DNA from 3 places in the Paenibacillus roseipurpureus genome. Region 3 is predicted to be linked to each of the others. Evidence: riboswitches for the same ligand, from Rfam matches in the RefSeq annotation. Region 3 holds a riboswitch; each other region holds the start of a gene.
The links. Region 3 has a riboswitch for cyclic di-GMP ahead of MJB10_RS19215 (hypothetical protein). Riboswitches for the same ligand answer to the same signal wherever they lie in the genome.
Positions count from the first base shown of each region.

Region 1: linked by a shared signal. The riboswitch ahead of MJB10_RS00160 (PilZ domain-containing protein) and the one ahead of MJB10_RS19215 (hypothetical protein) in region 3 are both predicted to bind cyclic di-GMP.
Region 2: linked by a shared signal. The riboswitch ahead of MJB10_RS00600 (OmpL47-type beta-barrel domain-containing protein) and the one ahead of MJB10_RS19215 (hypothetical protein) in region 3 are both predicted to bind cyclic di-GMP.

Region 1 covers NZ_CP130319.1:31,058-38,792, forward strand. The annotation lists gene tadA (tRNA adenosine(34) deaminase TadA) at 62-541, opposite strand; cyclic di-GMP riboswitch class I at 792-878, shown strand; gene MJB10_RS00160 (PilZ domain-containing protein) at 990-1,730, shown strand; gene ychF (redox-regulated ATPase YchF) at 1,809-2,909, shown strand; gene prfA (peptide chain release factor 1) at 2,943-4,007, shown strand; gene prmC (peptide chain release factor N(5)-glutamine methyltransferase) at 4,007-4,897, shown strand; gene spoIIR (stage II sporulation protein R) at 5,112-5,906, shown strand; gene MJB10_RS00185 (L-threonylcarbamoyladenylate synthase) at 5,947-7,026, shown strand; gene MJB10_RS00190 (manganese efflux pump MntP) at 7,130-7,690, shown strand.
Region 2 covers NZ_CP130319.1:123,186-130,920, forward strand. The annotation lists gene MJB10_RS00575 (flagellin N-terminal helical domain-containing protein) at 1-259, shown strand, start outside; gene MJB10_RS00580 (flagellar protein FlaG) at 394-807, shown strand; gene fliD (flagellar filament capping protein FliD) at 844-2,721, shown strand; gene fliS (flagellar export chaperone FliS) at 2,755-3,162, shown strand; gene MJB10_RS00595 (hypothetical protein) at 3,155-3,490, shown strand; cyclic di-GMP riboswitch class I at 3,534-3,625, shown strand; gene MJB10_RS00600 (OmpL47-type beta-barrel domain-containing protein) at 3,751-7,735, shown strand, end outside.
Region 3 covers NZ_CP130319.1:4,294,174-4,301,908, reverse strand. The annotation lists gene MJB10_RS19260 (AraC family transcriptional regulator) at 1-4, shown strand, start outside; gene ytvI (sporulation integral membrane protein YtvI) at 83-1,195, opposite strand; gene map (type I methionyl aminopeptidase) at 1,214-1,960, opposite strand; gene MJB10_RS19245 (winged helix-turn-helix transcriptional regulator) at 1,996-2,355, opposite strand; gene MJB10_RS19240 (HesB/IscA family protein) at 2,581-2,883, shown strand; gene MJB10_RS19235 (DUF1450 domain-containing protein) at 2,883-3,107, shown strand; gene MJB10_RS19230 (glutathione peroxidase) at 3,169-3,663, opposite strand; gene MJB10_RS19225 (TIGR01777 family oxidoreductase) at 3,730-4,620, opposite strand; gene MJB10_RS19220 (MDR family MFS transporter) at 4,821-6,044, shown strand; cyclic di-GMP riboswitch class I at 6,158-6,252, shown strand; gene MJB10_RS19215 (hypothetical protein) at 6,359-6,664, shown strand; gene gloA2 (SMU1112c/YaeR family gloxylase I-like metalloprotein) at 6,836-7,234, shown strand; gene MJB10_RS19205 (hypothetical protein) at 7,309-7,461, shown strand.

The DNA.
Region 1 (7,735 bases), 1.6 Mb from region 3:
TGAAGTAGACGCACGCATCTACGTTAGGACAGCTTTTTTCTGTTGTAGACGGCGTCGCAATCTAAGCCTTTCCGCGCAGTTTACGGAAAAATTGCGTCAACATCGTCGAACACTCCTCTTGCAGCACGCCGCTGACCACATCGACCCGATGGTTGAAGCGGTCCTCTTGCAGCAAGTTCATCAACGTCCCCGCGCAGCCAGCCTTCGGATCGACGGTCCCGTAGATGACCTGCGGAACGCGCGCTTGCACAATGGCGCCAGCACACATCGGGCAAGGCTCCAGCGTCACGTAGAGCTTGCAGTCAAGGAGACGCCAAGCCTGCAGGTGCTCGCTGGCTTGCTTAATCGCAATCATCTCGGCATGCGCCAGCGGATCCAGTTTCGTTTCCCGCAAATTATAGCCGCGGCCAATGATGCGCCCTTGATGGACGACGACGGCACCGATAGGAACTTCTCGGATCGCTTCAGCTTTCAAAGCCTCACCGATGGCTTCTCTCATCCACAGCTCATGCTGACTATGTTCAGTTATATGTTCATCCACAGGGGACACCTCGCGTAAAATATTTTATCCACATGTGCATAAAGATCGAACAAGCATTCGTTGTTAACAACCTGTGGATAACAATGTGTATAACTTAAAAACTTGTGGATATTCGTTCCACTACACATTCATACAATAAAAAAATAGCGGATGCAAGTAATTTAGTTGAAAGAACTTCCAACGGTCCGTATAATGAGGCTATAGAGTAGGTCGATAATACTACAATGACCGTAATAAATAACATAGCAGGGTTCGACAATGGCAAACTTGCTGAAAAGCAAGGACGCAAAGCTGAGGGTCTAAAGTTCTACAGAACTATGGCAGCCTGGTTACCGAAAATCGATGCTTTTCTTGATTGAGGTAGTAGGCTGTTCCACTGGGCAAGTGGGGCAGTCTATTTTTGTGCGCGAGGGCGTCTTATAATCCATTATTAGAGGGAGAGGTGCTGATGAGCATGGCCATGAGGCAATCAAGTTTAAAAAGATATGGGAGTAAAGAAGGATATGACGCGGACGTGATGATCGAAAGTCGGGCCGTACTGAGCAAGGATGACTTCGTTTCAACAGGTATTCTTACCTATGCCCAAGGGGACATCATGGAGATTGAGCTGCCCGAGTATGATGTGTATCAGTTGGGGGATAAAGCGAAAGTGACGCTGTACACCAAATCTGGTTTATTCGTGCTAGAGACAACCGTTGTTGCGAAAGAACCAGGTTCCCTCATTGTGATTAATCCTCCCGAGAATCGGAAGAGGTTTTCAGAGAAACGGGAGTTTCCCCGGGTCACGGTCAATCAACCAGGGCTGATTTCCAGTATTCAGAACAGCCATCAAAAGAAACAGAATGTCTTTGAGAATCCAATCGATTTTGCGATCAAAAATATATCTATGAATGGTCTCGGTTTTACAATCGAGGATAATGCCATGGTGGATGCGATTATCCATAAGAAGTCACAGCTTCAAGTGACGCTCGATCTGGGTTTTGAATTGCCATGCCAACTGGAAATTATACGGAAAGAAAAGCTGGAGAACAGCTTCTATTACGGCGCCAGCTTTGAAAGTGTCCCTGCGGAACAAAGCAATGCGCTGCGCGGCTTTATTCTTCGAAATCAGATCGAAACGTACTTCGAACAGAAGCGGGACGACGAGTTCAAAAAAGCAATGGAAAAAAAGTCTGCGGCCAATCCCTAGCTTGCAGGCTTTTTTTTGCCCCTCAGTTACTATATAATAAGAAGGATGATTTTCGAAAATTAAGGAGTTGTAACGACAATGGCTTTGAAAGCAGGTATCGTCGGTCTACCGAACGTAGGAAAATCGACATTGTTTAATGCAATTACACAGGCGGGGGCAGAATCTGCGAATTATCCGTTCTGTACGATCGATCCGAATGTTGGGGTAGTAGAAGTACCAGACGAGAGATTGCAGAAGCTGGTAGAAATCGTAGTGCCGAAGAGCATCGTACCGACAGCGTTCGAATTCGTTGACATTGCGGGTTTGGTGAAAGGTGCGAGCAAAGGCGAAGGCCTGGGCAATAAGTTTCTGGCACACATTCGTGAAGTCGATGCGATCGTGCATGTTGTACGTTGTTTTGAGGATGATAATATTACGCACGTTTCTGGGAAAGTCGATCCGATTGGCGACATCGAGACGATTAATCTTGAATTGATTTTGGCAGATATTGAGTCGGTCGAGAAGAAGATCGAGCGTTCACGCAAAAACCTCAAAGGCGGCGACAAGAAAGTTGTAGCTGAAGTAGAGTGTCTAGAACGCATCAAAGAAGCCTTATATAATGATAAGCCAGCACGCAGCTTGGATTTGAGCGATGATGAGAAGCTATTGGTTCGCGATCTTCATTTGTTGACGATGAAGCCAGTTCTCTATGCGGCAAACGTGAGTGAAGACGAAGTTTCAACAGCAGATGATAATGCATACGTTAAAATAGTGAAGACTTTTGCTGAAAGTGAAAACAACGAAGTTGTTTCCATCTCTGCGAAGGTTGAATCCGAGATCGCTGAATTGGAAGATGAAGAAAAAGCGATGTTCCTGGAAGAGCTGGGACTTCAAGAGTCTGGCTTGAATAGATTGATTAAAGCGGCTTACCGCAAGCTTGGGTTGTACACGTATTTCACAGCGGGTGTGCAAGAAGTTCGTGCATGGACGATTCGTAAAGGGACGAAAGCTCCGCAGGCGGCTGGCGTGATTCATACGGATTTTGAACGTGGATTTATTCGGGCGGAAGTTGTGTCTTATACCGATTTGGCGGCTGCAGGATCGATGGCAGGTGCGAAAGAGAAAGGCCAAGTGCGCCTTGAAGGTAAAGAGTATGTGGTGAATGACGGGGACGTTATGCATTTCCGTTTCAATGTTTAATTTTATGAAAAAATAAGAAAGGAGTGATCCCCTATGTTGGATCGACTTCAGTCCATTGTAGACCGCTATGAGAAATTGAGCGAACTCTTGTGTGACCCTGATGTAACGAGTGATACGAAGAAATTAAGAGAGTATTCGAAAGAGCAATCCGATCTTCAGGAAGCTTACGATGCTTACAATGAATATAAAAGCGTGAGCGAACAGCTGGCAGATGCGAAAGCGATGCAGAATGAGAAGCTGGACGACGAGATGCGTGAAATGGTCAAAATGGAGATCGAGGAGCTGACCGAGCAGTCAGCTAAGCTGGAAGAGCACCTTCGCATCTTGATGATGCCGAAAGATCCGAATGATGATAAGAACGTCATCGTCGAAATTCGCGGTGCGGCAGGCGGCGATGAGGCTGCCCTGTTCGCAGGTGATCTGTATCGGATGTACACACGCTATGCCGACAGTCAAGGATGGAGAACGGAAATTCTCGATGCATCCGTGAACGATTTGGGCGGATTTAAAGAGATTATTTTCATGATTACGGGCAAAGGTGCTTACAGCAAGCTCAAATTTGAGAGCGGTGCTCACCGTGTGCAACGTATTCCAGTAACAGAATCAGGTGGACGTATTCATACTTCCACATCAACGGTTGTTGTTATGCCAGAAGCGGAAGATGTGGAAATCGTCATTCACGATGCCGATATTCGCGTTGATACGTTCTGTTCCAGTGGAGCGGGTGGTCAATCCGTTAATACAACGAAATCCGCTGTACGGGTAACTCACGTACCGACGGGTATCGTGGCGACGTGTCAGGATGGGAAATCCCAAAACTCGAATAAAGAACAAGCGCTTCGTGTATTGCGTGCGCGTATTTCAGATAAAATGCGTGAAGAAGAAGAAGCGAAATATGCCGGCGAGCGTAAAAGCAAAGTCGGAACGGGTGACCGTTCAGAGCGTATTCGTACGTACAACTTTCCGCAAAGCCGGATTACCGACCACCGTATCGGCTTGACGTTGCACCGTTTGGAGACAGTGCTCAACGGCGATATGGCGGAAATTGTGTCAGCGTTAACGATTGCTGCACAATCCGATGCCCTAGAGGCGATGTAATGACGACTGTGAGCATGAGTGTGAGAGAAGCCTTTGTGAAGGCTTCTTCTTTTTTAACGGAGCAAGGCGTCGCAGAGGCCTCGTCTTGCACGGAACTGTTGCTGCAGCACCTGCTAGGCGGCTGCACGAGAACCGAGCTGCTGTTCCGCTGGTGGCAGGAACAGCTGCCCGAAGAGCTGGTGCCCGCGTGGGACCAGCTGGTTGCGAGGAAGGCCGCGGGCGAGCCGGTGCAGTACATCACCGGTGAGCAGGATTTCTTCGGCCTTCCGTTTGCGGTGGGGCCGGCCGTGCTGATCCCGCGGCCGGAGACCGAGCTGCTCGTGGAGGCGCTGCTCCACGAGGGCTCGCGTCTGTTCCCGCAAGGCGCTCCGCTGCTTGCGGATGTGGGCACCGGGAGCGGAGCGATCCCGGTGAGCATCGCGCACGCGCGCCCTGCGTGGCGCGTAGCGGCCAGCGACATCTCCGCGGCAGCGCTGGAGATGGCTCGCAAGAACGCGCAGCGCCACGGCGTGGCTGCGCGCATCACTTGGCTCGAGGGCGACCTCCTCGAGCCTTATATCGAGCGCGGGCTCGCGCCGGACATATTGGTGTCGAATCCACCATATATCCCGGACGGCGACCTGCCGGCACTGATGCCCGAGGTGCGGCTGTTTGAGCCGCACACCGCTCTGTTCGGCGGTGTCGAGGGACTCGACCTGTACCGCCGTATGGTCCAGCAGCTGCACCGGTTGCCGCGAATCCCGACCGTGGTCGGGTTTGAGGTGGGCATCGGGCAGGCGGAAGCTGTTGCGGCGATGCTGCGCGCCGCCGCGGAATGGACAGAGATCCGCTTCGTGCAGGATCTCCAGGGAATCGATCGCCATGTGATCGCGATCCGCTCTTCCGAGTAGCCGATTCTCCGCTATCGGCAAGGGCTTCCCGTGTTCTCGCTAATGCATCTGCAGTAGATGGCCTGCTCAGTCACCATAAGCAGCTAATGCACTAGCACTAGCTGCTCTACCAACTCTATCATTTTGAAATAAAATCATAGATTCATAGGTTTAGCCCCGCCCAAATCTGACCATACTGGCTAGTAGACGAAGGACGGGAAAGGGGCTACTCTCCATGGTAAAGAGAACCGAGCGCCACTCAACGAAAAGTTTATTATTCATTGTTTTTGCACTTATTCTTATGATGATGTGTTGGGAATCGAATCGGACGAACGCGGCGGTGATTTCGCCTACGATACCTGAGGAATCGATTCGTTTGCGTATTCTAGCGAATTCGGATTCTGCGCAGGACCAAGCTTTAAAACGCGAGATTCGCGATGCCATTATTGCGCGTATGCAGGAATGGGTTGTAGGTCCACATACGTTAGATGAGGCAAGGGCGGTTGTGAAGTCGCATTTGCCTGAGTTTAATGTACTGGTCGGCGACATGATCGCGGCTCGTGGCTTTACCTATTCGCATACGGTTGAACTAGGGATTGTTCCTTTTCCTACCAAAATGTATGGAAACGACGTCTACCCCGCAGGCGATTACGAAGCATTGCGCGTCGTCATCGGTTCGGGCGAAGGTCAGAACTGGTGGTGCGTGTTGTTCCCGCCTTTATGCTTCGTCGATTCCGTATCGGGTGAAGCGGTTGCTTCCGCTGCTGTTGTAGCCAAAACAACAGACGAGAACGGCAAAGAGAAGCCGGTTAAGGACAAGTCGACAAAGGAAACGAAGGGCAAGGCGAGCGAAACGCCGTCTGTGAAGAAGAAAAACGAAACAGCTGCTAAGGACAAAGTAGCTTCCGCTTCCACGGATAAATCAGAGGTAGAAGCAGCAGCAGCAGATCCTTCCGACGAACCAGCGAAACCAAAAGTGAAATTTTTCATTTGGGAAATGTTTAAGGCGATTTTTTCGTGGTTTAGCTAGGGACGAGAGAACACGCAGCTAACTTATGACCGAAGTAAGGATGAGAGTGATCGTGACTACGTACTGGAACGTGAAACTAGGTGGGGAGACCGCCATCGCGCAGCAAATCGCGCAAGCAGCCCAGCTTCTGCAGCAGGGAGAAACCGTAGCGTTTCCGACCGAAACGGTGTACGGGCTAGGCGCGGATGCGACGAATACGAAGGCCGTGGAACATATTTTTACGGCAAAAGGAAGACCCTCGGACAACCCGCTCATCGTGCATATCGCGGGTACCGAACAACTTGCGAGTCTCGTCCAGGCGGACTGTATCACGCCCGACCATCAGAAGCTGATGGCGGCGTTCTGGCCAGGGCCGCTGACGATTGTGCTGCCTGTCTTAGCAGGCAGCCTTTCGCCTTTGGTGACAGCTGGGCTGAACACGGTCGGGATTCGGATTCCTGATCATCCTGTGGCGTTACAGCTGCTGCGAGAAGTGAACTTGCCCATTGCTGCACCAAGCGCGAATAGCTCGGGCCGGCCAAGTCCGACCTTGGCGTCGCACGTTCGCGACGATTTGGACGGCCGCATAGGCGGTATCGTCGATGGCGGCGCCACAGGGGTTGGCGTTGAATCGACGGTGGTTCAGTTCGTGGACGGCGAGTTGTTCGTGCTGCGGCCGGGCGGCGTGACGGCTGAGCAGATGCAGGTTATTTTGCCAGACATATGCATTCATACGTCGGAGCCTACAGAGGTTGAAGCCTCGCAAACACCGCGCGCGCCTGGCATGAAGTATACGCATTACGCCCCGAAGGGTACGATGTACATCGTGCAAGGCGAGGATGAGCAGGCGGTAGCCGCTCGGATTCAAGCTGATATCGATGCCGCCAAAGCTAGGGGCGAGTCGACGGGCGTGCTTACTTTTGAAGAAAGAGTAAATTGGTATCGCGCTGATCTTATCCTCGCTTGCGGCTCGTTAGCGCAGCCGGATACGATTGCTCGGGAGCTGTATGCGGCTTTGCGGACCTTTGATGAACGGGGCATTAGCTACATCGCAGCAGAAGGTGTTCCAGCGACGGGTATCGGTCAAGCCATTATGAATCGATTATTGAAAGCCGCAGGCCATGAACAGATACGTGTTTAAAATGTAAGATTTTCGAAGTTTCATGTGCTAAATTGTCTTATAGCATGATTCCCAGTTTGTCCGCATATCTTGAGAAAGAATCGTGGACAAGGGGGATCATGCTATGCTTGCATCTGGGGTACAAATTGGGCAACTGATGACGATCGGCATCATGGCGATTGCTTTGGGCCTGGATGCTTTTTCGTTAGGAATCGGCATAGGGATGAAGGGCATTCGCTTGCTTGATATTTTGAAAATCAGCATTGTTATCGGGATCTTTCACGTGTTGATGCCGCTGATGGGCATGTTCATGGGGCAATATGTGTCCCTGCTGCTTGGCAATGTCGCTACGGCTGCTGGGGGTTGTCTGCTCATTTTACTTGGCGCGCATATGGTGTATAGCTCGGTACGGGGTGAGGAAGCGACGGTATTCGATCATCGAACGCTATGGGGGCTTATTATTTTTGCTCTCAGTGTGAGTATAGATTCGTTTTCGGTAGGCGTTTCACTAGGGATGTTCGCTACGGATATTGTACTGACGGTGCTCGTTTTTGGTCTCTTTGGCGGCTTGATGTCGATTGCAGGGCTGATGCTCGGCAGGCGGGTTAGCGGCTGGGTCGGAGAATACGGCGAGGCGTTCGGCGGGCTGATTCTTTTGGCATTTGGGATCAAGTTTTTACTATGATACAATGTTTTGGAGAGATGATTTGAGATTTGAGAAGTGGGAGGA
Region 2 (7,735 bases), 1.7 Mb from region 3:
TTCTTTGGACAAAGCTATTACGAGCGTTTCTTCTGAGCGTTCCAAAATGGGTGCTGTGCAAAACCGTCTGGAGCACACAATCAACAACTTGCAAACTTCTTCCGAGAACTTGACAGCTGCTGAATCCCGTATTCGTGACGTGGATATGGCGAAAGAAATGATGGACTTTACTAAGAACAACATCCTTTCCCAAGCTGCACAAGCAATGTTGGCACAAGCGAACCAACAGCCACAAGGCGTTCTGCAATTGCTTCGTTAATTTATTGCTACAAAAGAGACTTTGGCTCGTCCAAAGTCTCTTTTTTTATTGCAAAATCGACAAAATAACTATAATACAAAACGTGCCTTCAGCCGATATATGTAATATACATATTTCGGTTGGAGGTTCTTGTTATGAGCGTCAATTTTCCTGTTGGTGGAATAGGAGCCTCTTCTGGGGCAGAACTACCTGCTGTGGAGCCTACTGTAAAGTCAAAGAGCATAGAAGATGCAGGAGTAAATGCTGCGTCACTTGTGTCTCCCTACATCACGAACACGCATGAGCTTAGAGTTGCAGAAATTCAGGGAGAGAAAGTAACGGTTAGTGATGAGCAGCTCGTTAAAGCGATCGAAAATGCCATTAAAGCCATGCAGGGTAGAACGACATCACTAGAGTTCTCTGTTCACCAAAAAACTAAGCTAATCTCCGTCAAGGTCGTAGATACAAATACAGGAGAAACGATACGGGAAATTCCACCAGAAAAAAGCTTGGATTTTGTTGCTAAGCTGTGGGAAATGGCAGGAATTATTATTGATGAACGGAGATAAACTTATCCGTTATGTTGAATGAGGAGGTCACAGGCAATGGTAACTCGATTAAACGGCTTTTCGGGTTCGGGAATCGATATTGATGATACGGTTAGTAAGTTAATGAAGGCTGCGAGAATGCCACAGAATAAATTAAAGCAGAATAAGCAGACGCTGGAATGGCAGCGTGATGATTACCGTGCTATGAACTCTAAAATCATGGAATTTCGGAACATAGCATTTAATATGAAATTACAGTCAGCCTACCAAACGAAGAAGTCATCCTCATCGGATGATAGTATAGTTTCTGCTACATCATCTTCCAATGCTGCCGAGGGGATTTATACACTGAAAGTGAACAAGCTTGCGTCTGGAGCTAAGGTGACCTCGGATGTATTAGCTCTTGCAACGAGTAATTCTTCGACACTAGAAGACTTAGGATTATCCAGCTCTTCGACACTGACCGTTGGCGGTCAAAAAGGGACGATTACCTTAAATGTCGAGAAGGCAGATACGATTGCTAGTTTAGTTTCACGAATAAATAGTAAAACGAGTGTTACTGGTGTTGGTGTTAACTATGATAGCACGATGAAGCGATTGTTTTTCGTATCGTCAGGTACGGGGCAGTCTGCTGAGGTTAATTTGCAAATGGAATCCTCTAATGGTACTACCAATCTGCTGAAGGATGTACTGGGTATTTCTTCTGCAGCAATCTCGGGTACTACAGGACAAACCTACAAGGGAACGAATACATTTAGCGCTGGGACGACTACGATCGTAGATAGTACTATTACCTCGGCGCAAACACTGCGTGTAAGCGCAGGGGGGAAAACAGTCGATGTGACCGTAAGCAGCTCAAGTGCAATCGGAAATGTCATCGATGCAATTAACAGCTCTGATGTTGGGAAGCTTGGCATATCTGCCTATATAACAAGTGATAACAAGCTTGCTTTCTTTGCTCCAGGGGGAGAAGCGATTACTTTATCAGATCAAACTGCAGATGGAACGGATATTACGACTAATTTTGCTTTAAGTGCACCGACGTCAACGAGTTATTCCCAGCTTGGTGTAAAGGGTACTCAAGCCGATGTTGAGTTTAATGGTGTTTCCGCCAAATATGACTCCAATACATTTTCCATTAATGGCATGACGTTTACGGCAAAGAAAGAGCAAGCACCGACTGATTCAGCAGTTAGTATTACAACGACACGAGATGTCGATGGCGTGTACAATTCGATTAAGACACTTGTTGATAAATACAATGAATTGATTACGACGGTTAATACCAAAGTTTCTGAGAAGAAGTACAAGGATTTCTCTCCTTTAACAGATGAACAGCGAGAAGGAATGAAAGATGATCAAATTAAAGCTTGGGAAGAGAAAGCGAAGAGCGGCTTACTGCGCAATGATGATTTGCTTTCAAGCGGCTTAACAAACTTTAGGACTTCTTTTTCCGCTATAGTAACCGGATTACCGACAGGAGATTATAAAACCCTATCAGAAATTGGCATCTCAACAAGCCTGATTGCCGGAAATTCTATTTCAGGTAGTTACTCGGAAAACGGTAAAATTTATATTAACGATGCAAAGCTTAAAGCAGCAATCGCGGAAAACCCTGATGAAGTCATGGCGCTTTTTATTACAAATGATGGAGATAAAGATTCGGATGCAGGTGACGGCTTAGCGACGAAATTATATGATAAAGCCACACGGTTAATTTCTAACCTTACAAAAAAGGCCGGGGCTACTTCAAGTGTCGATTCTAATTATTTAATCGGCAAATCGATTAATTCGATTAACACTAATATTGATAAGCTAACAGCTAAGCTGGATGCGCTCGAAACCCGATATTATAATCAATTTACAGCAATGGAAAAGTATATTACACAAATGCAGGCGCAGAGTGCACAGCTTAGTCAGCAAATGGGCGGCTAATTCAATAGGACTACATATTTAGGGGGAACATCTATGAGTTATCCGCAGCGGAATAAATACTTGGAGTCTTCCGTTCAGACTGCGACTCCAGCACAGTTGTTAATTATGCTTTGTGATGGTGGCATTCGGTTTTGCAGAATGGGCATCGAGGCATTAAAGGCTAGTAACTTCCAAGAAGCCAATACGAACCTAGTAAAGGTGCAAGATATCATTAGCGAATTCTCGATTACGCTTGATCGTTCCATTCCAATAGCAAATGATCTGCTCAAGCTGTATGAATATTTTACACGCCGTCTTGTTGAAGCGAATATGAAGAAAGAGGTAGAGCCAGCAGAAGAGGTATTGGGTTATCTGATGCAGTTAAAGGAAACATGGATGCAAGCTGCAAAGCTTGCGCAATCAACGGTATCGCCAGTAGCATCCGGTGTCAGCCATGGATGATTTACTCGTTCAATTAGAAATACATACGCAGCAGGGGCTATCCGCACTTTCCAATATGGACACTGAACAAATTTCCGAATATATGGAACGACGGAGTCAGATCATGAAATTACTGCTGCATGCTTCACCTACGCTACAACAGAAGAGGGAATACAAGAATCGGGTCAAAATGGTTTTAAGTCATGATACGATTTTTATCCGTAAATTAGAGCAGTTAAGGGATGAAGCTAGCCTTCAGATTTCGAAGATAGAGACTGGAAAGACGCAACGCATGTCATACGACAAAGCTTACACAGGAGAAAGCTACTTTTTTGATCTCAAGAAATAACGCAATAATAGAGACATAACAACAAGAATAGCCGCATTTAACCCAAATGAAAAGGCAAGTCATGGGAAACCATGATACGCAAAGCCAAGGGCCTGAACCTCGTTCTAAGTATGAGGATGGCAGCCGGTTGCCACAAGGAGTCATAGCGGTAAAACTATGAACCTTGCAAAGGTTCTTTTTTATTGCGCATAAAATACTATACCGTTGAAAGGCTGGTCAAAACGATGTCGAACAGAATGCATAGTAGATTGTCAGCAATAATGTCATTTCTTTTTCTATTGCAATTACTTTTCCCTGCAGCAAGCGTATTTGCAACAAGCAGTTCCATTTTGCCACCTAGTAATGTTACCTATCAGGCTCTGAGCGCTGATGATATTAAACTAAGCTGGGACCCTGTGTTTGGTGCGAATGGGTATAAGATCTATGAAATTACAGATGGCCAGCTTCTACTGACTGGCACAGTAACCAATGCTACATATACGAAAAATAATCTAGCCGAAGGTTCTTATCGGTATGTCGTATCTACCTTAAGTGCTGAAGGGGAATCCGGTCCAAGCGCCCCGATCACCGTCACCATTGACTACCCAGACATGTTGCCACCATCGACGCTAAACGCTTCGATTCAAAATGGTAACGATATCGTAATTAGCTGGGGTTCTGCTCAAAATGCTCAATCTTATAATCTTTATAAGATTGATGTGAATGGAGTAGCGACGTTATTAAAATCCGGGATAGATAGGACGTTTACGATAACCCGGGCACCCGAAGGTACCTATAAATTTGCTGTAACATCTGTACATACAGTATACGGTGAATCAGCCCAATCGACGATTAAACAGATTGATCTGGTATACCCAATAATGACTGCACCCAATAATTTCACTGCTTCAGTAACCAACCTCACTGATGTGAATTTAAGCTGGGATCCAGTATCGAATGCAATGAGTTATAAGATCTACCAAATCACTGACGGTAATCCAGTTCTTAAGAGTACGGTCAGTGGAACAACTGTAAAATATAGCAATGTACTGGCAGGAGATTATAGCTATGAAGTTCACTCCTACAGTGATCGCTTCGGAGAATCGTCCACAGGCAGCAGCGTTAGCATAACGGTTGGTGTTGTAACGATGCTTCCACCAAGCAATTTTGCACATAAGATTCAAAATGGCAATGATATTATTCTAACTTGGACATCAGCAGCTAATGCAAATTCTTACAAAATCTATCAAATTATTGATGGACAACGGGTTTTAAAGAGTACAGTAACAGGGACAACCGTTACTTATTCAAATATGCCAGCAGGCAACTATACCTATGAAATTCATTCCGTATCTACCCGATTTGGGGAATCGGCAGATGGCAGTCAAGATTCATTTACACTAGATCCTATAGCCATAGTGAGCCCAAGTAGCCTTTCTTATCAGCTTCAAAACATTAATGACATTATCTTAACATGGGATAGTGCTGTTTATGCGGATAGCTATAATGTCTATCAAGTTATTGATGGAGTGCCTGTTCTAAAAAGCACAGTTACAGGAACGACGGTAACCTTCACCAAGATGCCTGGCGGTGATTACAGTTATATTGTGAAATCTATATCCAGCCGTTTTGGTGAATCCACTGAAGGCAGCACGATTTCATTTCATCTCGAAAGTGTAACGATGTTCTCACCTAGCAATGTTACTTATCAGCTTCAGAATGGTAATGACATTGTTTTATCTTGGCCGTCTGCTGCCAATGCAAACAGCTATAAAGTCTACCAAATTGTAAATGGACAGCGAGTTTTAAAGAGTTCGATACCGGGTAAAACAGTAACCTACACCAATATGCCAGTTGGTGACTACTCCTATGAGGTTCATTCCTTTTCAACTAGATTTGGTGAGTCTGCAGACGGCAGTCAAGTATCCTTTACGTTAAGTCCAATATCTATGCAGCCGCCTGGTAATCTAACATATACGATTCAAAATCTTAACGATATCGTTTTATCATGGGATTCTGCTAATTTAGCAGATAGTTATAAGGTGTATCAAATCGTAGACGGAACTCGTGTTTTAAATAGTACGGTGACAGACAAAACTGTAACTTTTACTAGGTTGCCTGCAGGGAATTACACCTATGAGGTTCACGCTGTATCTAGTCGATTTGGTGAATCGGTCGAAGGCAGTCAGCTATCCGTAACTCTGGAGGCAGTCATCATGAATGCACCAGCCAACTTTTCATATACAATAAACGATGTCAACACGGTTGTATTAAAGTGGGATGCTGCGCCGAATGCGACAGGTTATAAAGTTTACCAGATTAGCGGTGGACAAGAGGTTCTGAAAAGTTCTTTAACAGGAACATCAGTTAGCTACAGTGATTTGCCCGCTGGTAGTTATCAATATAAGGTTTACGCAGTATCGAATCGTTTCGGAACTTCACCAATGGGTACATCTCTCACTTTGGAAGTAGTATTTCCAACGATGCAGCCACCAACCAATTTTACAAGTACGATCACGACTCCTTCTAGTGTTACACTTAGCTGGACAGCGGTAGATTACGCGACAAGCTATAAAGTGTACCAAATTGTTGGTGGTAATAAAGTCCTAAAAAGCACAGTGACTGGAACTTCTGTTTCGTATACAAGCTTACCACCAGGTGAGTATAGCTACGTGGTTCATTCGAGTTCAAGTCGCTTTGGGGACTCTGCCGAAGGCAGTCAGCTTTCATTGACTTTGGATGGTGTAACGATGCAGGCCCCAACAAACGTAACGTCCACGATAACAATCGTTACAGATGTTACGCTAAAGTGGACAGTAGCCACTAATGCTACAAAATATAAAATATATGAAGTGGTCGATGGCCAAAAAGTACTAAAAAACACAGTGTCCAGCGCAACTGCTTCGTTCACCGGATTATCAGCTGGTGACCATAATTTTATGATCCACTCGTTCTCGACACTCTACGGAGAGTCTGCAGAAGGGGCTGCAATTACCGTATCTATCGTATACCCAGTCATTACGCCTCCTAGTAATTTGGTTTATAAAATTCAAAAGGGCAATGATATCGTGCTAACTTGGGGTACGGCTTCTAATGCAGACAGCTATAATATCTATGAGCTTATTAATAACCAAAAGGTATTGCTTAAGTCAGGTTTGTTCTTAACGACAACACTAACGAATGTTGCCGAAGGTATGCATACCTATATCGTTCAAACGGTAAATAACCGATTTGGCGAATCACAAGAGGGAAGCTTAATTACAGTTCCATTGCAGTATCCAAATATGGAAGCACCAGGAAACTTAACAACTAGCCTGGCTAATGGTAATGATCTTACCTTGCAATGGAATACAGTACCTTATGCAACAGCTTACAAAGTATATCAAATCATTAATGGTCAGAAAGTGTTAAAAAGTACGGTTACAAATACGACTGTCACTTACCCGAACACAGCTGCAGGGGCGCTCATCTTTGAGGTTTATTCATACAGTGATCGATTCGGTGAATCAGCCGCAGGTAGTCAAGTATCACTCACTCTGGACTATCAAGAAATGCTAGCACCGGTAAACTTGATTTATAGCATTTCAAATGGTAATAATATTTCATTAAAGTGGGATGCTGTTTCCTATTCAACAAGTTATAAAGTTTACCAAGTTATCGATGGTCAAAAAGTATTAAAAAGAACCGTGACCGATCCAAACACATTGTTCAGCAACATGCCTGAAGGTCCATATACGTATGTGGTCCACTCATACAGTGATCGATTTGGTGAATCGAAAGTAGGCAGCCAGGTTGACTTTAATTTAATTTTCCCTGTAATGCAGTCCCCAATCAATCTGGTGCAGAGTATAACCAACTTCGTTGATATTAACCTAAGCTGGAAATCAAGCACTTATGCAAACTCTTATAATGTTTATCGGGTTATCGATAATCAGAAAGTGTTGTTAACAACAACGACGAGTACATCAACAATTCTTAACAATATGCCACAAGGTAATTATACAATTGAGGTTCACTCATATAGTAATCGCTTTGGTGAATCACCAGATGGCAGCAAAATTAATTTTGATCTGATATATCCGGTTATGCAGGCCCCTACTAATTTAACCTACAGCATTACTAAGGGTAATGATATTGTATTGAAATGGGATGCTGTAACTTATGCTGGTTCATACAAAATTTATAAGGTTCAAGACGGCCAAAAAACGCTCGTTAAATCTGTAACAGGAATAAGCGGAACGTTTATTAATATGCCTGAAGGCCCTT
Region 3 (7,735 bases):
TTAATCCCGACATAACAACACCCCCAACGCTTCACGAGGAAGTTTCGGGGGTATTCGCTATTTCAATCAGGTTATGTAAGTGTTAATCACCCGTATATGGCAGTGTGCCTTCGGTGTATTCGTTCTCTGGTTTTCGAATCCAGCGTTGTAAATACCCTTGCGTGTGCAGCGCTTTGATGAGAATAATCAGTACGGGGGAGAGAATGACCCCTGCAACGCCGAACAACGACAGAGAAACGATCATGAACGCTAACGTTGTAAACGCGGATACACCAAGGGATTCACCTGTAATCTTCGGCTCCATAATTTGACGGACTAGAATAACGACCAGTAATAAGGCGCTGAGCCAGATCGCGAGCGTCGTGTTGCCGACAATAAACAAGTAAATGATCCATGGAATGAATAACGTGGATACGCCGAGCAGCGGCAGCACATCGAAGATTCCAGATAGCAATGCAATCGAGAAAGCGTTATTCACATCTAAGACAAGCAGCGCTATGAAAATCACGATGAAGGTTAACGTAATCAGCTTGGCCTGAGCTTTGACATACGAAACGATCCCTTTCACTACATTCTCTCTAAGGAAAAAGAATGCCGCTTTGAACGTATTCGGTGTTTGCTCGCTTGCAAGCCGCTTCCATGACTCAATTTCAATACTTAAAAAGTAGGCAAGGATGATTCCGACGATGAAATTGAACATGAAGGTAGAGAAGGAGGTCAAGGAAGCGACCAGTCCAGAAAGGAAAGCGACAAGCAGGGTAGACGCCTTGCCTGCGATTTGCCCAGCGTATTCCTTGGCTTTATCACTAACGTCGGTTGGCAGCGTTTGGAATTGATTATTCAACTCACTGATGCGATGAATGATCTGATCGTTGAACACGGCCTGATAATCGTCGATTTTATCGACTAAACTCATAATCTGGCTGGTGAAAATAACGATGGCTCCTGCCAACGCGCCAAGTATAACGAGCACGAAGAGCAAGGTCGATATGGCGGAAGCCAGCGATTTGCGCATCCCTCTTCGATGCAAGAAACGAGCTAGAGGCTCGATCATCATGAAAATGATCAGAGCCAGAAAGATCGGTGTGGCGATAGCGTATAGGTAACTGAATAACAGCATGAATAAGTAGACGGTAAGTGCAATGAGCGCAATATCAAAAACCGTTCGCCAATATTTCTTGTAAAAAGAGAGCATTCCCTGTTCCTCCAGATCTTATTGTTCCGTCAAAATAACCGGTCCTTGACTAGTGATCGCAATTGTATGCTCATACTGGGCTGAAAGGCTTCCATCGTACGTTCTTGCTGTCCATCCATCTTGGTCAACCTTGGAATGATATTTCCCGACGTTCAGCATCGGTTCAATCGTGAAAACCATGCCTTCTTTAATGCGCGGCCCTTTGCCTGCTGGTCCGTAATGCGGCACTTGCGGCTCTTCATGCATCTCGGCGCCAATGCCGTGACCGATGAAGTCTCTAACGACCGAGAAGCCTTGTGACTCCGCGTATACTTGAATCGCATGGGAGACATCGCCGATGCGATTGCCGACAACCGCTTTCTCAATGCCTTTGTAAAGCGCTTCTTTCGTGACGGTCAACAGCTTTTCTGCGGTTGGTGAAATGTTGCCTACGGCGTAGGACCATGCTGAATCAGCCAGCCAGCCATCAATGCGAACGACCATATCAATCGTCACAATATCTCCGTCATTTAGCGGCTCTTTCTTTGGGAAGCCGTGGCAGATGACATCATTGACTGATGCGCAAGTCGCGTAGGGGTAGCCGTGGTACCCTTTTTGCTCAGGTGTTGCACCGTTTTTAGCTAGGAAGCCTTCAACGAATTGGTCGATTTCCCATGTTGTGATCCCAGGGCGGATCATTTTGGCAATTTCTTTATGACAATCCGCCAGAATGCGGCCCGCTTTACCCATGGCTTGAATTTGTTCTTTAGTTTTGATAGTAATCATCACGTTCACTCCTCAATAAGGTCCCTAATTCATGATTATGTCCATTTTGCGGACCAAAGCTTCATTTCTTTAATAATTTGATGCAGATCCTGCCCTTTTGGTGTCAACGTATACTCGACAGTTACGGGAACCGTAGGAAACGCCATCCGCTCCAGAACGCCATGTTCTTCAAGGTGGCGAAGAATGTCTGTTAGCGATTTCGGGGAGATGCCAACAATTTGACGCTGCAGTTCGCCGAAACGCTTCGTGCCAGAAAACAATTCGCGTAGGACGAGAAAAGCCCATTTACCGCCGATGACTTCCAGCGTTCGTTCAATAGAGCATTCAATTTCCTTGGGGATTTTAGGCACATAATTGCTGAGTGGAGCGACTTTTTCATTTTCTAACGTAGACATAAGACCGCTTCCTTTCATCCAAAGTCAAATACATACTTACCTTAAGGTAAGTAGGTTAAGAAACGATAATAAGGTGCAAATGCACATACTGCTTCTTATTTTAAAGTTCCTACGTAGTTTTGGCAATAGAAGGGAACAATTTGGACATGTTGAGAGCAGGTTGATTTCATGGCGTAGATTCTTTACAATAGAATTAAAATTTATCGTTTCAGGAGATGTGTACATATGAAAGTCAAAATTTCTCGCAATGCAGCAAAAGTACTTCAATTGGAGCTTAATAAAGAAGAAAACCAAGGTTTATCAGTTCGTGTTCAAGTGACGCATAAACATGGTGATCACGCTCACTATGGTTTGGGTCTTGACGATAAAACTCCTAATGACGTTGTAGTTACCACCGATAAAGGCATTGACGTTCTTCTTGATCAATCCGAGCCGCTGCTGGATGGTGTTCGTATTGACTACTTCTACACACCGGAAGAGGGCTTCATGATTACTAACCCTAGCAAGGGGAATCACGGAGACCACTAATGCGCAACGATATTCGCATTTGTGACAAGTGCAAACACATGAAGGTGAAAACGGCCCTAGCCAAAATTGATGTGATTGCACCTGGTACGGAAGTCAAAGTCGCTTGCAAATCGTATTGCGGTCCATGTCAAAGGTATGCATTTATTTTTATTAACGGCCGCTACATTACAGGCGAAACAGAAGATGAAGCCATTGAGAAAGCCAAGAAATATGTGAAAAAATAAAAGCATCCGCCCTCGTGGCGGATGCTTTTATGCTTCTTTAAGCGATAGAGATGGCTTGTGATTATGCGTGAACAGCGGTCTTGGCAAGCAGCTTGCGTACGTATGCCTCGATCTTTTGCGGTTTCGTCGTAGGTGAGAATCGTTTAATGACTTGACCATTCTGATCGACGAGGAATTTCGTGAAATTCCATTTAATGCCTGAACCGAATAAGCCAGGGGCTTTGCTTTTCAGATATTTGTATAACGGGTGCGCATCCGCGCCATTCACATCAATTTTGGAGAAAAGCGGGAAATTGACACCGAAGTTTAATTGGCATGCTTGCTCCACTTGTGCGTCATTGCCTGGCTCTTGATCTTTGAATTGGTTGCAAGGGAAGCCAAGCACGCTAAAGCCTTGATCTTTGTACGTATCATGGAGTTCTTGAAGCCCCTTAAACTGAGGGGCAAACCCGCATTTGGTTGCCGTGTTGACAATGAGCAGAACCTGATTGTTGTAATCGGCAAGCGATTTCTCTTCACCGCGGATCGTGCGGACTTGAAATTGATGAATGCTCATAGGCTCACAACCTTTAATTGTATTTGACATAATTAAATTGTACACAATTTTAATTGAAAAGAAAAGTTATTTTTTCATCAATTGGGCCAGCGCCTCTTGGAGCTGCGGGAACTTCCATACGAAACCATGCTGCTGTAAAACCCGAGGCAGGACCTTCTGACCCTCCAACAATAGCACGGAGAGCTCGCCGAACAATAGCTTCATCATGAAGGCTGGAACTGGGAATATATTCGGTCTTCTCATAACAGTCGCCAATGTACGTCCAAATTGTTGATTCGTCACGGGATTGGGAGCCGTTGCGTTGACAGGACCTTCAATATCATCGTGATCTACGCAGAAATCAATTAAACGCACCATGTCATCGATATGGATCCATGACATCCATTGTCTGCCGCTGCCGACGGTACCTCCAACACCAAGCTTATAAGGCAAAGCCATTTTCGGAAAAGCGCCTTCGAGGTTATCCAGCACAAGTCCAACACGAACTTTCACCACGCGAGTTCCTTGGATTTGATCGGCGGCATGCTCCCACTGCTTAACAACGGATGCTAAGAAATCCGTGTTTCGGAATGGGCTAGTCTCGTCGAAAGTGTCCGTTTCTGACGTTCCGTAATAGGACATCCCGGATGCATTCACAACGACACGCGGCTTCACGTCCATACTTGCAACGAGTTTGGCAACGTTAGCCGCTGCGTCTAAGCGGGACTGAATGATACGAGATTTGGCCGCCGCTGTCCACCGCTGACTGATCGATTCGCCAGCTAAGTTGACAATGGCATGCAGCCCTTGTAGGGTATCGGGCTTCATCTTCAGATCATCCCAAGTAACCGTTGTTACACCTGGGATACGGGTAGCAGAGGAACGTGAAATGTTAATTAGCTCGTAACCTTGTTCTAACCAATAAGCGATTAATCGTTTACCGATAAAGCCGCTGCCGCCTGTGATTGCTATTTTCATCGGAAACACCTCCATACAATCAGTATAAAGAGTTCATCCAATCATTACCAATGGCAGATTTGTGATCATGATGGCATTCATTCGTTTGCAAAATAACGACACCATTCTCGCTTTTTCGTGTATAATAAGTCTTCGGTGTGTATTTATTAACCATTGGTAATTATTTGATTCATCTTCAACCATGAAGGGAGCGCGAGCACATGAATCGTGTACGTCAATTTCTACATGCCTATCATCCGATTGTACATACATTAATTTTGGGCACGGTTATGGCTAGGGCAGCTTCTTCAATGAGTTTGCCGTTCCTCGCTATCTATTTGGCTAAACACTCGGATATGAGCCCAAGTTTGATCGGGATTGTCATTGGGATGGGTGCGTTGGCAGGAACAGTAGGCGGATTTGTAGGTGGTACGTTATCTGACCGATTTGGTCGACGTGTCATCATGCTTGGGGCACTTTTCGGATGGGGCTTCGTCTTCTTAGGTTTTGGCATTGTGAAGCTGCCTGTTCTGTTTATGCTGTTGAACATGCTCAATGGGTTGTGCCGCTCGTTCTATGAGCCAGTGTCTCAAGCGTTAATGGCTGATTTAACGGAACCTGCGAAGCGGAGACAAGTGTTCTCGCTGCGCTATATGGCGATTAACATCGGTGTGGCTGTCGGCCCGCTGCTCGGCGCTTTTTTTGCGACGATGAACGGTGCGCTGCCTTTTCTGCTGACAGGCGTTATTTATTTAATTTACGGCATTACGTTGTACGCGCTCCTCATTAAATTTGGCATCAAGCAAATTGAAGGGGAGAAGAAGTCGAAGATAACGTTCGGATCGGCATGGAATGTCATTCGCAAAGACATGACTTTCCGTTTGTACATCATCGGCGGCATCATTGGGGCGATTGGCTACTCGCAGGTTATGGTAACACTCTCCCAGTATCTTCAGATGGATTTCACCAATGGTGTCAACATGTTCGCGGTGCTCATGAGCGCCAATGCGATTGTCGTGATTGCCATGCAGATTCCGCTTGGTAAGTGGGCTGAGAAGTATCCCCCGTTAACCGCGATCATCGTTGGCAACATCATGTTTGCACTCGGTGATGTGGGATTTGCCTTCTCGCATTCGCTGACTTGGCTCATCATCTCCATGGGTATTTTCACCTTTGGTGAAATTTTGAATTATCCAGCCGCTAATCTGCTGATTGATAAGCTTGCTCCAGAGAACATGCGAGGTACCTATTTCGGGGCGCAAACATTAACGAATCTGGGCCACTTTATGGGGCCTTGGATCGGCGGCTTCTTGCTTGTGTCTTTTGGCGGGAAAACGCTGTTTCTTCTCATTGCAATTTTGTCGATGGTTGGCTCGATTTTCTACTGGAGGGGCACGAAACGTCATATTTCGGTAAAAAGTTCGTCGAAAATGCAAGTTTTTTGATGGATTTCGTAAAAATGGTTCCATGGAACTATTCGAATTGTGAACGACTTCCCTTATTCTTGAGAGTATAAAGATCAACATTACGCTTTATCTAACTATTTGCTTGCACGTCATCTCGACAAAGGCAAAGCTGGCGAAAGCCAGTGACGCAAAGCTACAGGGGCTTTACTTCTCCTGCTTAGGGACAAGCAGCCAGCCAGCCGCCGAAAGATTGGGAATTCATTCAGAACCCCACTAATTCGGATCCCCTTGGTGGGGTTTTTCTCTGTCATAATTTCGATATTAAAAAATTGTAAACAGGAGGCTCACTCAGCATGAAATTGGATCATCACCCACAGGAAGAACAAAAAGCTACCTCATTATGCGGAAACCATGTTGCTCGTTTGGTGCCATCCACGGATGGACCGAAACTGATGATTAACCGCGAAGAGTACGCACTTAACGAAACTTGCTGGGACGTTGAATTGTTTCACGGAAGAAACAACAGCATTCTCATTTTTTATTGGAAGGGCGAAGTTAAGCTATCGGTGAAAATGCCCCCAATGTCGCAAATCGAAGGTTTTTTAACTAGACTTTTTCAATGCCTGACTTCCAAATTAAGAGCGGTTCAGCCTATCTAGGCGAACCGTTCTTTTTTCTCATTGTCACCAATCGACACGAACGGCTATAATGAGGCCATATCCATAAGTAGTCCTAAAGTGCTATATCGAGGGAGTTGCATGGTATGAGATTGATTACACGTTGGGATTGCATGAACAGGCTTAGGTCGTTTATGGAGGTACAAGGTGACTATACACTTCAAACAGATACACCACGTAGCAATTATTTGTTCTGATTATGAACGATCCAAGCATTTCTATGTCGAGCTGCTCGGACTTACCGTTATCCAAGAAACGTATCGTGCAGAGCGGGATTCTTACAAATTGGATTTACGGATCGGGGACACAGATCAAGAGATTGAACTATTCTCTTTTCCGAATCCGCCACTACGCGTAAATCAACCTGAGGCTCGTGGACTGCGGCATTTGGCATTCGTTATCACCAATATGGATGAGACTGTGGAGGCCTTGACACACAAGGGGATCACGGTGGAGCCAGTACGGATTGATCCAATCACGGGGAACCGCTACACATTCTTCGCCGATCCAGATGGGCTCCCCTTGGAGCTGGTTGAAGTAATAGAATGTTAATTTAGGAATAAACATAATCCTCCTCACCAATACTAAGTTTTATCTTGCGATCATGAGGAAGGAATTAACAACACATGGACATTGATGCTTTTTTGGCAGAAGTGCTTAGCTCCAATGAGGATTGGCATGTATCTACGATGGATACCGTAACGGTCATAGACCCGATTATTGCAAAAGATAATCCTGATTTTGATCCTTATGAAGAGTATCAAGCATCAGAATTTTAAGAGGTACAATAGCTTTTAAGCCTGCAAGCCCATGGATAGGGTCGGCAGGCTTATTTCATTTATTTCATGGCGTTGGAATTGCTGATTTGGTAGCGAAACGGAACGTAAATGCGCTATTTTGCCGAAATGGCTGATATTCAGGGTTTGACGGAACGTGGATACTCTATTTATCGGATTTTCGTGGTTTTTGACCACTTTCCGGCAAAATAGCATACTGACGTTCCGCTCGAGGCCCATTTTGATGCTAGAAGAAGTTGTTAGCGCACTCACGTTC